Regions from separate parts of the Peribacillus sp. YIM B13481 genome, predicted to be linked through region 1. Evidence: riboswitches for the same ligand, from Rfam matches in the RefSeq annotation. Region 1 holds a riboswitch; each other region holds the start of a gene.
The links. Region 1 has a riboswitch for preQ1 ahead of ACFX4X_RS12485 (QueT transporter family protein). Riboswitches for the same ligand answer to the same signal wherever they lie in the genome.
Positions count from the first base shown of each region.

Region 2: linked by a shared signal. The riboswitch ahead of queC (7-cyano-7-deazaguanine synthase QueC) and the one ahead of ACFX4X_RS12485 (QueT transporter family protein) in region 1 are both predicted to bind preQ1.
Region 3: linked by a shared signal. The riboswitch ahead of queF (preQ(1) synthase) and the one ahead of ACFX4X_RS12485 (QueT transporter family protein) in region 1 are both predicted to bind preQ1.

Region 1 covers NZ_JBHZPE010000018.1:26,725-31,940, reverse strand. Annotated here, with positions in the region: gene ACFX4X_RS12495 (PAS domain S-box protein) at 1-412, opposite strand, end outside; gene ACFX4X_RS12490 (TVP38/TMEM64 family protein) at 528-1,184, opposite strand; gene ACFX4X_RS12485 (QueT transporter family protein) at 1,306-1,791, opposite strand; PreQ1 riboswitch class I at 1,798-1,842, opposite strand; gene ACFX4X_RS12480 (YbaK/EbsC family protein) at 2,002-2,523, shown strand; gene ACFX4X_RS12475 (hypothetical protein) at 2,737-3,549, shown strand; gene ACFX4X_RS12470 (DUF3892 domain-containing protein) at 3,635-3,931, opposite strand; gene adhP (alcohol dehydrogenase AdhP) at 4,206-5,216, shown strand, end outside.
Region 2 covers NZ_JBHZPE010000005.1:91,064-96,279, forward strand. Annotated here, with positions in the region: gene ACFX4X_RS05510 (hypothetical protein) at 1-126, opposite strand, end outside; gene ACFX4X_RS05515 (methyl-accepting chemotaxis protein) at 601-2,280, opposite strand; PreQ1 riboswitch class I at 2,466-2,508, shown strand; gene queC (7-cyano-7-deazaguanine synthase QueC) at 2,564-3,229, shown strand; gene queD (6-carboxytetrahydropterin synthase QueD) at 3,229-3,699, shown strand; gene queE (7-carboxy-7-deazaguanine synthase QueE) at 3,692-4,420, shown strand; gene ACFX4X_RS05535 (DUF4260 domain-containing protein) at 4,483-4,830, opposite strand; gene ACFX4X_RS05540 (TetR/AcrR family transcriptional regulator) at 4,884-5,216, opposite strand, start outside.
Region 3 covers NZ_JBHZPE010000025.1:12,236-17,451, reverse strand. Annotated here, with positions in the region: gene ACFX4X_RS14985 (GHKL domain-containing protein) at 1-196, opposite strand, end outside; partial or broken gene ACFX4X_RS14980 (ABC transporter ATP-binding protein) at 177-338, shown strand; gene ACFX4X_RS14975 (aspartate kinase) at 797-2,143, opposite strand; gene queF (preQ(1) synthase) at 2,348-2,848, opposite strand; PreQ1 riboswitch class I at 2,955-3,000, opposite strand; gene ACFX4X_RS14965 (DMT family transporter) at 3,129-3,986, shown strand; gene ACFX4X_RS14960 (BA3454 family stress response protein) at 4,514-4,648, shown strand; gene ACFX4X_RS14955 (YfmQ family protein) at 4,924-5,216, opposite strand, start outside.

The DNA.
Region 1 (5,216 bases):
CGGAACCTTCACAGTATATCAACGCCTCTTTATAAAATTCGGAGTATTCTGCGAGTTCTCTGTCTTTTTTTCCTTTATAGTCTACATGCTCCAATTGAAATAATTGCAGCCCGAAGGCATTGGATTCAAGCCATCGGCCATCACCATCCTTGAAGTTAACGAAATCCACCATTGAATTGATGAGGGTACGCCGACGTTGTTCCGCTTCTTTTAATTGTTTGAATTCTTCCCTTTTAGCTAAGTAAAGGTATAAGATCAAGCCTATAGATAAAAGGAAAAAAATGCCTTCCGCTCTTTGAAGTTGAATGAAGAACTCTTTGTTATGGATATTTGTAGTTAAAAAATAGTCGAACACGACTAGTGTAAGAATCCCGGATAGGATATAAATTGCTAAAATGGAGCGTTTGGACATGGAGATTCTCCCTGATTTTAAGACATTTCAAAGGTAAAATTACATACACATTTTAACAAACTATCGAAAAAAAATATATGCAGAATCCTAAATAAAAAAACAGGGGCCAATGCGGTCACCTGTTTTTTCTGAATAAGGATAGTTTCTTTTTCTTTTTTGCACGCTTATAGATAATGAAAAATAGTAAGAAAAGGAGTGCAAGTGCAGCTAGCGTATATTGGTTCATTTCAACGGATAGGAATCCATATGGGATTAGAGATAGGAAGAAAAAGTATATAAGGTTGCCTAGTGCCGTAGCAAATAAAAAATCCTTGAAAGTGACGGTGCTGACTCCAGCTGCCAAGTTAATTAAACTTGTTGGGATAAGCGGGAAAATCCTGCCGGTAAAAACGTACATGAAACCATGCTCTACAACAGTTTCTTGCCACTTTTTGCCCATCTTCTTTAAAAGAAGTTCCTGAAACCAGTTTCTTGCTGCATAAAAAATAAACCCTGACGCAACAACACTTGTAAACCAACTCCATAGGTAGCCATATATGAATCCGAATATCGTGACATTGATAGTCAGGAGCAATATTAAGGGGATGATTGTAAATGAATTTTGGACAAACATCAATACGAATGTCACAATAAATGTAAGCAATAAGTTTTCCATCAATATGCCAATAACTGAATCCAAGTCACTTTTCCAAATCAAAGTAAATAATTCTGCATTTAAAAAAATAAATAATACCATTACCAATAGACCGGTTAAAGTCAGGACTTTTTTCAAAGGGTCACCACCATTCTGACTAATAGTTTATCATTTTCAAGTTCATTGGTGAAAAAAGAGCTGTCGCATGATGCAGACAGCTCTGTTTACATTATAGTGGGTTAACGACGCGAAGATTCCTTTATAGCCACTTTTCAAACTGAATTCTTTTGTTCATTCCATAAATAATTGGCGCACCAATCAAGAGGACAACGAACTCACCAACAGCCGTGGTCATCCAACTTAACCAGAATGGTAAGCCAAAGGCAAGGTTCAGTTCAATTGCAATTAAGAACATTGTGAATGTGAAAAAGATAATCGTGGCGATCATTCGTCCTTTAATGCTTTTTATGGACCGAGATACAAAAATGACAAGCAATAAGGCGAGTACGGATTGCCCTACCCCGAAAATCAAATCAAATGGCACCATCGGCGAAAAAAGCAGATTAGATATGAAGACGCCGCCCACGATACCGTAGATATACTTTTTATTGAATACAATCAGATGATTCAACATTTCCGGTACACGAAATTGGAACATCTCAAAAGCAATTGGTTTAAACACCAATGAGACCGCCACATACAAGGGAGCCAATAACCCGTTTATCACGAGTGTACGAACATTCATTTTACTCTCTCCCTAGTTTTTTATCGTGGGATGGTTACGAACCACGTTAAGGCTTTTGCCCGAAGATTAATAGTATCTCATGTAAGCTTGTTTGGTCAATTTGTAAAGAATGGTTGTATTTATAAGGCAGGGGAAGTCCAAAAGGATTTTGATTTATTGTAATGAAGGATGATATTATTTTTGTATGAACTTCAAAGGAGTGAAAATTATATGTGTATCGAGAGTGTCAAAAGCCATTTTAAACAATGGGACCGGGAAGGCGATGTAATGGAGTTCGAAACATCGAGTGCTACGGTGATTGAGGCAGCAGTTACCATCGGCGTTATCCCAGCACGGATCGCTAAGACTCTTTCCTTTAGGGGGGAAGGTGAACATGCTATTTTGGTTGTAGCGGCAGGGGACGCAAAAGTGGATAATAAGAAATTTCGTCAGGTGTTCGGATTCAAAGCACGAATGTTATCACCTGAGGAAGTGCTCGAACAAACGGGCCATGCCATCGGAGGAGTTTGCCCATTTGGACTTGCAAACGATCTAGATGTTTTTCTTGATGTATCAATGAAGCGCTTTGAGTCATTGTTCCCGGCATGCGGCAGTACGAACTCTGCAATAGAACTTACACTCGCGGAATTATTTGAATATTCAGGAGCAAAGGGTTGGGTGGATGTTTGTAAGGCTTGGGAAGGAGAGGGGAATGAGGAAACGGCGGTAGGCAATGCTGTTGATGGCATTTGATTTATGGTGCCAAAAAGATCCAGATGAATGGGATTGAGTCCACTTAGTGGACTTTATTTATTGATGACATGGACATTTTATTATTCAGTTAGCGGTTAAAGCCTTATAAACTTGTTCGAATGCGATTGCTCCAAAACTTTGAAGAGGCAATCGCTCTTAAAGCGGTTCGTGATTGGTAAAACGTGCAGAAAGTTCATAAGCGGAGGATGAAAGATGTTAATTGGAAGCCATGGAAAAAGCAATAGCAGCTATCTTAGTCTTAAAACTCTTTATGAAGAAAATATTACGGTAAAGAGCATAGCCCAGGAGCTTGAGTTTTGCCATAAAAACGATCTGGCGCTGGATATCCAGAAAGCTCTGGAAAAAAAGAATTTTGATATATTGGCAGTGCAAGATCAAGGAGAAATCATCGGATATATAGATAGGGAAGAACTAGGTGAAGGGAGCGTTTCGGAATATTTAAGAAATTTTTCACCAAGGGAAATGGTTTCGGATTCAACCCCTTTGATCCAGCTTCTCCATATTTTTAAGAATAAAACAAGGGTGTTCGTATTGGAGAATAATTCAATTAAAAAGTTGATCACCCATGCCGACCTTCAAAAGCCTCCAATCAGGATGCTCATATTCGGATATATTACCTTATTGGAAATGAGGATGAGCGATATCATCATGGATAGATTTGGCGATGGCACCTGGCATCCAATGATCAGCGAAGACCGTTTAGAAAAAGCAACCGAATTATATAGGAGGAGAATCGATAAAAATGAAGATATCAATTTAATAGAGTGCCTGCAAATCAGTGATAAATTCGACATCCTACATAAGGATAAACAACTGAGGTGTTTCTTCCAAATCCCTTCAAAAAGTAAAGGGAAAAAGGATGCAAATGCCATCCGGAAATTACGTGATAAGATTTCCCATGCTAATGAACTGGGTCTGGACATGTCGTGGATGGAAATCATTGAGGTTGTCGAGTCCTGTGGCCAACTGCTCGAAATCTCTGAATCCTATCAGTATGAAAAATAAGGATCCGGCTATCATGCTGGTTCTTTTTTATCGTTTAGATCCAGACAGAAAAAAACTGCCCATATCAGGCAGTTTCCCCGTAAACTCAAAACTCCGGTAGTTGATCCAGGTTATTTTCTTTTATCCCATCGGGCTCACTCCGCAATATGTCACGGCCATATTTATGAAAGACGTCAACATTGGCCAGGTTGCCTGCTTTGGCTTCCGAAAGGGCAGTGGGGTAGTCGAGCTCGCGGCCGGAGTCCGTCTTGATGGCGATAATATTGTCCTCTTCATTTTTCCTTACGGCGATGATTTCTTCTTTTCCAGCTGAATCAAGTTGGTTTGCTTGCGGTGTTCCTTGCTGTTTATAGGATTCATAGGCTTTTTCAAATTGGTCCATGTTTTAGACACCTCCTATTTATAGGGTGAGCTATTTGGTCTGCAATATACAAACCGGATTTCGTCCGACTTGAGCCGTTAATTCGTCCAGAAGTGCCGACTTTTCGGCACTTTTTTTTAGTGAATGCTGTTGTCTTGGCCTTTTGAAGTGGCATGGCACTTGCATCTTGTATGTGTGGTAGTAAAAAAATATCCACTTAATTAAGGGAGGAATATGAATCATGAATGTAAAACAAGGGGAAAGCACTTTCAATGCAAAACAACAGATTAGGACAATGAAGGCAGCAGTCGTCAATGAATTTAACCAAGAACTTGAGATTAAAGAAGTACCCATCCCAGACTTGGTTTATGGTGAGATATTAGTGAAAATTAAAGCATGTGGCGTGTGTCATACCGATTTACATGCGGTACATGGCGATTGGCCAGTTAAACCTAAACTTCCGCTTATCCCTGGACATGAGGGTGTAGGCATTATAGAAAAGGTGGCAGAAGGCGTAACTTCCTTGAAAGTAGGTGACCGTGTTGGGATCCCATGGCTTTACTCGGCCTGTGGCGATTGTGAGTATTGTCTGACTGGAAGGGAGACGCTTTGCTTGGATCAACTGAATGCAGGCTATTCCGTGGACGGGGGATATGCGGAATACTGTAAAGCACCTGCCAAGTATGTGGTGAAGGTTCCTGATGGGCTAGACTTTGCGGAAGTTTCACCGATTTTCTGTGCGGGTGTAACGACTTATAAAGCACTTAAAGTATCAGAAGCGAAATCTGGTGATTGGGTAGCGATCTATGGAATTGGCGGATTGGGACATGTTGCCCTTCAATATGCGAAAGCGATGGGCTTTAATGTCATTGCTGTCGATATTCAAGATGATAAGCTTGATCTGGCAACGGAGCTGGGGGCGGATTTCACTGTTAATGGGCTTAAGACTGATCCTGTACAAGCCATAAAGGATAAAGTTGGTGGTGTGCAGGCAGCCATTTCTGTAGCAGTTACGAAAAAGGCATTCGAACAGGCATACAGTTCAGTCAAGAGGGGCGGGACACTGGTCGTAGTTGGACTGCCGAATGATGAACTTCCAATCCCGATTTTTGATACAGTACTAAATGGGGTAACTGTAAAAGGGTCAATCGTAGGCACGAGAAAAGACTTACAGGAAGCTGTTCAATTTGCTGCAGAGGGAAAAGTAAGAACAAATATTGAAACAAGAACACTTGATGAAATCAACGACGTGTTTTCGATGATGGAAAAAGGAGAAATCAACGGGCGCATCGTATTGACTTTAGAA
Region 2 (5,216 bases), on a different contig from region 1:
CCTACCTTGATTTTCAGAATTCATCTTCATATAATTTTCGTATTCTTTGCGAAAGAATTTGTTGTTTTTCCGATCTAGTGCTTTTCTTTCGTTAAAATCTGCTATGAATTTGAAAAAACGTTTCATATGAATTCCTCCTTTTGGGGTTAAAAGGTCTTGGTTTAATAGTAACACATTATTGGTGAAATTTAACCTTTTTTTACAATTTTGGAGTGAAATTTATGCTTTTTGTGTGAAAAAAGTTGTGAATTGTTTGGTTTGCAAGAAAGCGTGCAATGAGCCTTACTGAGTATAAGGGCCCGTGCATTGGGTTGAAATGAAATGCTGGATCAAGTGAGTTCTTGTACTGGTGATTTCCAGTAAGTGGGTATTGGAAGTGAGAAGTATTTCAGTAAGAATATTCCTAATAAATTCATTATACACTAAATATTCTGAAAACAAAAGAAAATATTCACTTCCAACCCTTTTGATAGATTTTTCTTTTCATGATTATTAATGCGTATAGTCTTTTATACCCCAAATACACGAAAACGAAACAATCAACATGAAGGGGAGAAAAAGAAAATTTCCCGCGTTCAAGTGACGGGAAATTTTCTAGTATCATAATTGGAATTTCTTGACCTGTTCGGTTAGCAGTTCAGCAGAAGATGCGAGTTCACAGGCATGATTCGTGATTTCATCCATCGAAGAGCTGGATTGTTGAGCGGAGGCAGAAACTTGTTCGATTCCTGCCGCGGACTCTTCAGTAACGGCTGCGATATCTTCGATGGCCTGATTGATTTCTTTACTATTTTTGGAGATATAGTTCAATTCAGCTGTAATATGCTGTATTTTCATTCCCATATTCCCGACAGAGTGATTGATTGTTTCAAAGGTTTGGCCGGTGAGCGTAATCTGTTTCGTGCCTTCATCCACCTGTGTATAACCATCTTCCAGGGAGTGGACGACCGTTTTTGAATCTGTTTGAATAGCGGTGACAATATCGGTGATATCCCCAACGGATTGTGTGACCCCTTCAGCGAGTTTCCGCACTTCAGCTGCGACGACGGCGAAGCCCTTGCCATGTTCACCAGCGCGTGCAGCTTCTATGGCTGCATTCAGCGCCAATAGGTTGGTTTGATTGGATATATCTTTGATGACCTGCACAAGCTGTGAGATTTCCTGTGATTGAGAATCGAGCCTTTTCACTTGCCCGACGGCATTTTTGACAATTCCGTCAATCATTTGCATTTGTTGGACCGAACTGCGCATTAAAGTGGTGCCCTCCTTGGTCAAGGATAGGATCTCGGTCGGACTTTGAGATACCTCCATTCCTTCAAGATGGGCCTGCTCGATCTTGCCGGTGAAATCATCCATCATGCGGACCATTTCAGCTGCCCGGTTGGCTTGTGAGTCCGAGCCTTCCGAAAGTTCGTACATGGTAGTCGCAATCTGTTTGCTGCCCTGTTGCACTTCATTTGCTGATTGAGTCAGATCCTCGCTTTGGTTGGAAACGGATTCGGATACAACCAGCATTTTTTCAATCGTATCACGAAGGTTTTTCTGCATTTGGTTGGCGGATACCGTTAATTCACCCATTTCATCATTTGACTTTTGCTCCAGGGGCTCATGATTCAGTTTTCCGTCAGCAACCATTTTCATCCTGTCCCTGACTTTAAGGAGGGGGGTGGTAATGAGGTTTGCAGTCACAAGTGCAAGCACAAGGCCGATAAGGACTGCCGCAATGGATATGATGATACTTGTAGACTTAACCGATTTCCCGCTTGCGATGACGGTTTCACCTGAAGAGACAATCGTTTTTTCGCGTTCGGAAGCTAGCTCTCTAAACCCATCCATCAATTCATTGCTTATTGGTGCAACTTCATCCTTTAGTATTTCTATAGCACGTTCTTCATTTCCTTGATCATATTGTGTAAATACGCGGTCTATAATAATCGTTCTCCAATCCACGCTTTTCTCAATCAATTCCTTCGTTTTTTCAGAATCACTTAAGGCTAAAAGATCCTCCTGAATGACTTTGCTTTCTTCGGTATATTTTAAGAACTTCTCTTTATTACTTTCGTCGCCAAATAGAATATAGCCTCTTGCGAGTGCGCTTCTTTGTGCAACATTATTGAGTAGTTGTTCTTCATCAATTAGAATCGGCAATTTTTGGCTAATAATATCTTTGGAATGTACAAGTGACTTATTGCTGCTATAAATATTAAATGCTCCTAAGATGATACACAAAGATATGATGAGTGAAAATGCTGCCAATATCTTTCCTTTAATACTTTTCAAATTAATGAACCCCTTTATCGATATTTTATTCACTCTTTTTTATCGGATAAATAATGGGTTATTTAAGCAGATGAGAAGATAACCAAGTTTTCCGTTAGGTGTGATTTTCCATAATCCAAACATCTTGATTTCTTCTCGTTTTCAAGTTACTATTGACTTGGAAAAATATAATATTCCGCATTATGGCGGAAGAGGTTCTAGCTACCCTCTCAAAAAAACTAAGGAGAAACAGTGCTCTTTTCTTAGGGTGCTGTTTTTTTCCGTAAAAAGGAGTTTTATAGAAATGAAGAAGAAAGAAAAGGCAGTGGTTGTGTTTAGCGGAGGTCAGGACAGTACGACGTGCCTGTTCTGGGCGATGGAGAGATATGAGGAAGTGGAAGCGGTGACGTTTGATTATAATCAGCGGCACAGCTTGGAAATCGAATGCGCTCAAGAGATTGCCAAGGAATTGGGCGTGAACCATCATATCCTTGATATGTCGCTGCTGAACCAACTGGCACCGAATGCTTTGACGAGAAGTGACATTGCAGTGGAGGACGGGGAAGACGGGGAATTGCCGTCGACGTTCGTACCAGGGCGGAATTTACTGTTCCTATCGTTTGCCGGAGTGTTGGCCAGTCAGATTGGCGCTAAACATATTGTCACCGGTGTCTGTGAAACGGATTTCAGCGGATATCCGGACTGCCGGGATGTATTCATTAAATCGTTGAATGTGACCTTGAACTTGTCGATGGACCAGTCATTCGTGATTGATACGCCGCTTATGTGGCTTAATAAAGAGGAAACATGGGAGCTTGCCGATCAGCTTGGCGCGTTCGACTTTGTCCGCGAAAAGACCCTGACTTGCTATAACGGAATCATATCAGACGGCTGTGGAGATTGTCCGGCATGTAAGTTGCGGAAAAAAGGATTGGATGACTATGTAAGCAGACGGAAGGTGCTTTCGTGATGTACGGTTTTACTATAGTAGATAAACTCCAAAAAATAGATCAAGATATTCAGCGCAGCCAATTGAAATATACAACTAAAAGGGTCATGGTCAGTAAGGAATTTACCTTTGACGCAGCACACCATCTACATGACTATGAAGGAAAATGCAAGAACTTGCATGGCCATACGTATAAGGTCATTTTCGGATTGAGCGGGTACACGGATTCACGCGGTTTGATGATAGATTTCGGGGACATCAAGGATATATGGAAAAATGAAATTGAAATCCACCTTGATCATCGTTATTTGAATGAAACCTTGCCGCTCATGAACACTACGGCTGAAAATATGGTTGTCTGGATTTATGAAAAAATGGCCGAAGCCCTTTCATTAAAGGAATATGAGGGTGCTAGGGTCGAATTCGTTCGACTATACGAAACGCCGACAAGCTATGCCGAAGCCAGACGGGAGTGGATGGAAAGTGAGTAAACTCCCGGTTATGGAAATCTTCGGACCGACCATCCAAGGTGAGGGAATGGTCATTGGCCAAAAAACCATGTTCGTTCGGACGGCTGGCTGCGATTATTCATGTGCCTGGTGTGATTCCGCATTTACTTGGGATGGCACCGGTAAGGAAGATACCGTCCAAATGACTGCCGAGGAAATATGGGATGAGCTGAAGCGGATTGGGGGTGCCGGTTTTTCCTTCGTGACGATATCAGGCGGAAACCCGGCACTGCTGAAAAACTTAAACAGCCTGGTAGCGATCCTACATGAAAATAAAATGAAAATAGGTGTCGAAACACAAGGGAGCAGATGGCAGGATTGGTTTCTCGATATTGATGAATTGACTATTTCTCCTAAGCCGCCGAGTTCAAAAATGAACACGGACTTTACGGTGCTCGACCAAATCATATCGAACCTTGCCAATCGAAACCCTGAAAACCATGTCTCATTGAAGGTAGTCGTCTTTAACGAAGAGGATTATCAATATGCTAAAAATGTACATGGCCGCTACCCCGATATTCCTTTTTATCTGCAGGTCGGCAATGACGACAGCAGTACGGCGGATGATCGTCAATTGATCAGCGGGCTTTTGAGAAAATACGAGGAGCTAATTGATAAAGTGATAGCCGATGATGAATTGAATGATGTGAAAGTGCTGCCACAGCTTCATACTTATATATGGGGCAACAAGCGAGGCGTGTAAAGATCAGAGACAGAAGGCGGTGTGATGCGTAATCACACTGCCTTTTACATATGGAAAGCTACCTATACCTTTTGAAGGTGTGTAGCTTTGAAGGATGATGTGTATTTAAGGCCATACCCAAATAACCGATCCATTCCAATATGTGCGGTCCAAATTGACCCGATCATCATAAGCGCATCAGACTTTAGAAAAATGGCTAGCAAAATCATGAAAATGGACAGGGTATAAGTGTGAAATAGGTTATAAACCTTTGCTCCAACTCGATCATCAATTAGATAGGCCAACATGGAAACATCAGGCGATAAAATAAATAAAAGGAAAATCCACCAGCTGAATTCATATAACGAATAGATGTAAATCATCGCTAAAAGGACCATGAGTCCTTCGATATGAAGGAATTTCTTTACCATTTTCCAACCTCCCAAAATTTAATTAACCATTGGTCAATAATTTTAGTGAAAAATCAAACAATGTTCTTGATGATATTTTTCACGTGAAAATAAGCTAAACCTTTTACATCTGGATAGGATAGTTCAGAATTGATATAAAAAGTTATGAATCCGTGAAGGGAAAGGAAAATGGACCATATGGATGCAGGATTCAGTTTGTTGTCGGTTAATTCTGTCAAGGATTGGATTAGCTTTTCATAGGTTTTATTAGAATCGAATTGAAGTAACTGCTGAATTTCTTTTTCCTTGGATAAAAACATGATGGAATAATGATTCTGTTGTGTTAAACCAAACTCAATGAAGCATAATAAAATCTTTTCGATTTTTTGAGAAGGGTCATTTTCCGA
Region 3 (5,216 bases), on a different contig from region 1:
TGTTACTGCATGATAATAGGTACATACCACTCCGCTTATAAAAATGGAGCGTAATTTGGGCTATCTCCCTTCTTTCCTCCTGCCATGATGCAGCAGCTTCTATCGCATTTGCGAGGACATTCCCTATCAGTGCCACAACGTCATGATCCTTTAAAGGCAAAGATGAGAGGGGAACGTCTTTTTCAAGCCATATCATGGAAGAAGTAACATTGCTCTGTGACTCTGTAGCAATGATGCATAAAGGGGAACTGATTTATAAAGGGAAGCTGGAATCGCTTTATATAGAAGAGAACAGCCGTGATCTAAATTATATTTTCATGTCCAAACTTGTAAGGGGGAATCATATCCGCAAGCATCATTTCGAAAACTGTAAAGGAATCACAAAACTATTTATCGCCCATTACTATGCTCGTCATTTTGCCGACATTGTTTTTAGGAGGCACAGGTTTACATGAGTTAACAAACAAGCACTTCCTGCTGCCGATTTTAAACATCTTCGCACTCTTTAAAGAATTGATATATGGTGTGATTGATATTCAGAATATCTTCCTGACAGCCAGCTCCCTCATTGTCTCGATCATCCTCTTCTTTACTGTCTCAAGGATATTATTCTTAAAGGACAAATGGGTCCTGAACTAAACATGACGCGCTACCCTCGGCGCGTCTTTTATTCACTCGAACTTAATTGTTTTCCATCATTCGTTTTTCACAATCATGGAGTTCAACTTATTATTGGCGGGGACAATTCATATCCAAAAAAACCTCCCTTTTCAAGGAGGTCCCTAAACGCTCTTACTCAAAAAAATTCGTGATATAAGGCCTGAATGGCCGTCTCTTCACTGTGCCCTTTCACACCGAACATCATGCTTACTTCCGAAGAGCCTTGGTTGATCATTTCAATGTTCACCTTTGCTTCGGCCAGCGCTTTTGACGCCCTTGCCGTTGTACCGACATTATGACGCATTCCTTCACCTACAATCATGATCAAAGCAAGATCATGCTCCACATTCACCTCATCGGCATGTAGCTCTTTCTTGATTCGTGAAATGATTTTCTTCTCGGTTTCACCCTCCATCTGGTCCTGCCTTAGAATAAGTGTCACATCATCGATGCCTGATGGAATATGCTCATACGAAACTCCGTAATCTTCAAGGATATGCAGCAGTTTCCGACCAAAACCAACTTCCCGGTTCATCAAATATTTGCTAATGTAAATACTGCAAAATCCTTTATCACTTGCAATCCCAATAACCGGCCCATTCGTATTATCCCGTGAACTTACAATGCGGGTCCCTTGTGCAGCCGGATTGTTTGTATTTTGTATATGGACTGGTATTCCCGCACGGAATGCAGGAATCAACGCCTCATCATGAAATACCGAGAAACCGGCATAAGAAAGCTCCCGCATTTCACGATAGGTTAATTCCCTGATTCCCTTCGGATTGGAAACCACATTTGGATTCACCGCATAAACGGCATCCACGTCCGTAAAGTTCTCATACAAATCGGCTTTGACCCCATTCGCAAGAATCGAACCCGTAATATCGGAACCGCTTCTTGAGAATGTTAAAACCTCACCATCTAACGTGTATCCGAAGAACCCTGGGAATACTACGATTCCTGGCTCATCACGTAGAGCATATAACCGATCATACGATTCTGGCATCACCTGGGTAAATCCATCTTCATCCGTTACGATCAAGCCAGCCTTCTTTGGATTTATATACTGAGCCTCTACACCACGGCTTTGAAAATAACCTGCAACCAGCTTCGCATTATTATCCTCGCCACTGGCCATTAAAGCATCCAAATAGCGCTTCGGGTTAGATTGGTCTCCATGCAACAGTGCTTTTAGATTTCCATGAATCCCAGTGATGACCTCCTCGGATATATCCAGCTCTTCAGCAATGCTCGCATAGCGGGATACCACATCTTCTATCAAATGCTCTCCGTTATCCCCGCGCAGCTGCTGTTCCGCAGCCTCAATCAATAGATCCGTCACCTTTATATCATTTGAATTGCGTTTCCCTGGAGCCGAAACGACAACAATCTTCCTCTCTGGATCAGCAACTACAATTTCGAATACCTTTTTCAACTGTTCTCCTGACGCAAGTGAACTTCCGCCAAACTTTGCAACTTTCATCACGACATCCCCTATTTTTGAAAATATTCTGTCAAAATTAACTCTTCCTATTATTACGTTTTTTCACGAAACAATCAAGTGGTAATTCCGTTCCAGGAGGACATTTGTGTTTTTAAAAAATACAAAATAGTGAGTTTACTGAATGAGAATAACAAAAACCCAAAAAAAAGACAACGGCATAAGCCAGTTGTCTTTTTCTAATCATTAGCGATTATCCACGGTTTCCGGGTATAAGTCATGATTCATCAAGCGGTAATCCGCCATTTCCTCATACTTCGTACCTGGTTTACCATAATTTGTGTAAGGATCGATGGAAATTCCGCCCCTAGGTGTAAACTTGCCCCAGACTTCAATATATTTGGGATCCATCAACTCGATTAAATCATTCATGATGATGTTCATGCAGTCTTCATGGAAATCACCATGATTACGGAAGCTGAATAAATAAAGTTTCAATGACTTGCTTTCCACCATCTTCACACTTGGAATATAGCTGATGTAAATGGTCGCAAAGTCCGGCTGGCCCGTTATTGGACATAAGCTAGTGAATTCCGGGCAATTGAATTTGACGAAATAATCCCGGTTCGGATGCTTGTTATCGAATGATTCCAGAATTTCAGGCGCATAGTCAAATGTATATTTTGTCCCTTGATTCCCAAGCAGTGTGATATCTTTTTTTAATTCTTCTTCTTTTCTTCCAGACATAAAAAGTCCTCCTCATCCACGTTTGTCAGGGGAGATTCATAAAATGGGCCTCTATATAACAAAAACCATATCTCCTCAAAGATATGGTTGATTCGCAAAAAAAATCAAAGCCATAGTTTTTTTAAGAGGGTGAAGCTATGAACCTCTCCCGTTTATCGGGAAATATTTTAAAATTGTCATAGTAAATATAGAAAAAAATATTTAATCTGTCAATCTACTTTTTATTTTAGTTTGATTCCTACACGTATTCGGCTTAAAATGTAGAAGAAGTTTATCCTACATGAAGGAAGAGATTAAAGCAATGTGGATTTTTGCGGCTCTTATCACCAGTTTATGTTTCGGAATCAATAACAGCATTTTTAAATGGAGTAGCGGAAAGGGTTACTCAAAGGTACATATCCAATTTTTCTTTTATTTTACCGCCTTCATCATGGCACTTTTATATAGCGGATTTGTAGATGGTTTGACTACTAACTGGCTATCCATCTTGCTTGGTGGAGCCATTGGTGTACTGAACGCTAACGGTAATATCCAGATGGCAAGCGCCTTTGAAAAAGGGCCGGCAAGTTTGACATCACCACTGATCGCAGCAAATGCAATATTTCCCATCCTCTGTGCTGCATTAATTTTTCATGAGCATATTTCTTCGCTGCAGTGGAGCGGAATTGTCTGCATGCTGCTCGCTACCCTTGTCATTCAGTATACACCTAATGCTAAGGGCAATCATCAATATTTACCTTGGATGATGCACACATTATTTGCGATTTTCTCATTTGGTGTGCTAGGTATCTTAATGACGACATCAACCCGTCTTCATTTAAACTCCCTTGATATCCTAGTATCAATGTATGGTGGCGGAACACTTTATCTCATTTCGGCATTAGCCATCAAGAATGAGAAGATTAAGTTAATGGAAGTGAAAATTGGATCACTCGTAGGATTATTAAGCATCATAGCCTATGGATGTTATTTCTTTGCATTAAATACTGGAATCGCCAGCATCATCTTCCCTGTCGTCAGCCTGAACTGTTTAGTTGTCGTATTCGCTGGTTGTTATTTATTCAAAGAAAAACTTAAATCCTATCAAATTGCCGGCGTACTTGCAGCATTAATCGGAATTATCTTAACTAAAATATGAATAGTTAATTTTACAAAAACAACCTGGCTGTTATACGCACACAAGCCAGGTCGTCTTTATATAGCCGCAAAAAAAGGGTATGGTCTGACCCCAATACACAAGCCTTGTACACATAAAAATAGGTTCTTTTCGTAAAGATTGTTGTTTTTAAAACGAAACTATTTAAGGTTGATTGGAGCGGAAGTGCGAGACTCCTGCGGGAGCAGCGGGACAGGTGAGACCCCACAGGCGTTTACGCCGAGGAGGCTCACCGCCCGCCCCGCGGAAAGCGAGCATCTGGAGGGAAATCAACCACAACTCACTACCTGGTAAATAGCAACAAAGTATGTGAAAACAGCCTAAAAATAAATCAGGAAATGGAGTCTGTCAAAAAAAAGTGTTGACATCCCCTTCTAAATATCAGATAATTTTGAATATTAGATCTCCACACTTTGCTACTTCGCAATGTTTGAAAAGTCTTCCCCTACGGGTATAAAAGAAGTAGGTACAACCACCTCATTACTGAACCAAGAAAGGAAAGATGTATAATGGTAAAAGTTACAGTAACAGTTGATTTCCAAGGAAAATCTTATCAAACTAACGTCCTTACTAAACCAGGTACTAATCAAGAAGAAATATTACAACAAGCCCTTAATCAAGTGGAAAAACAATGGAAAGCTTAAAAAAGCAGGCATCGCTTTAGATACCTGCTTTTTTTATTACCCTTTTAGACATAATCATCAAAATTACTTTTCGCATTTAAATCCAGATTTATTGTATTTCATTTATAGTATTCTAATGAATTTTGTTCTATTCAAAGAACTCCTCGATAACGATTTTCCCCTAAATCCACTTTTAATAGCTTTTTTCATATGATACCAATTTAAATGCGTCAGTTTGTGAACATTAAACTCTCAATCTGAATCAGAAAAAAAGAGCGACTTTGTTTATGTTCCTTTTAAACTACATCCCTTATTAATGGCATTGAACGTTCTTGAAGGCTATTGGAGAGCAGACTATACGCAACTACTTTCTTCTTGTACTGTTTAACTACATCCACGTGGTCGTTGTAAATGTACAAAAATAACCTAACATCCTTCTTGCCTTTTTTAGTATCAATGACTAATGGAGCCCCACTGTTCTCTGGATGTAAAAATAATTGTTCGTTACCCGGAAATATATGATTCTTTTTCAAAAATTTAGCTTTGTTGAAATAATTAATAACTTGAGTTTTTTCTTCACCTTCCAACC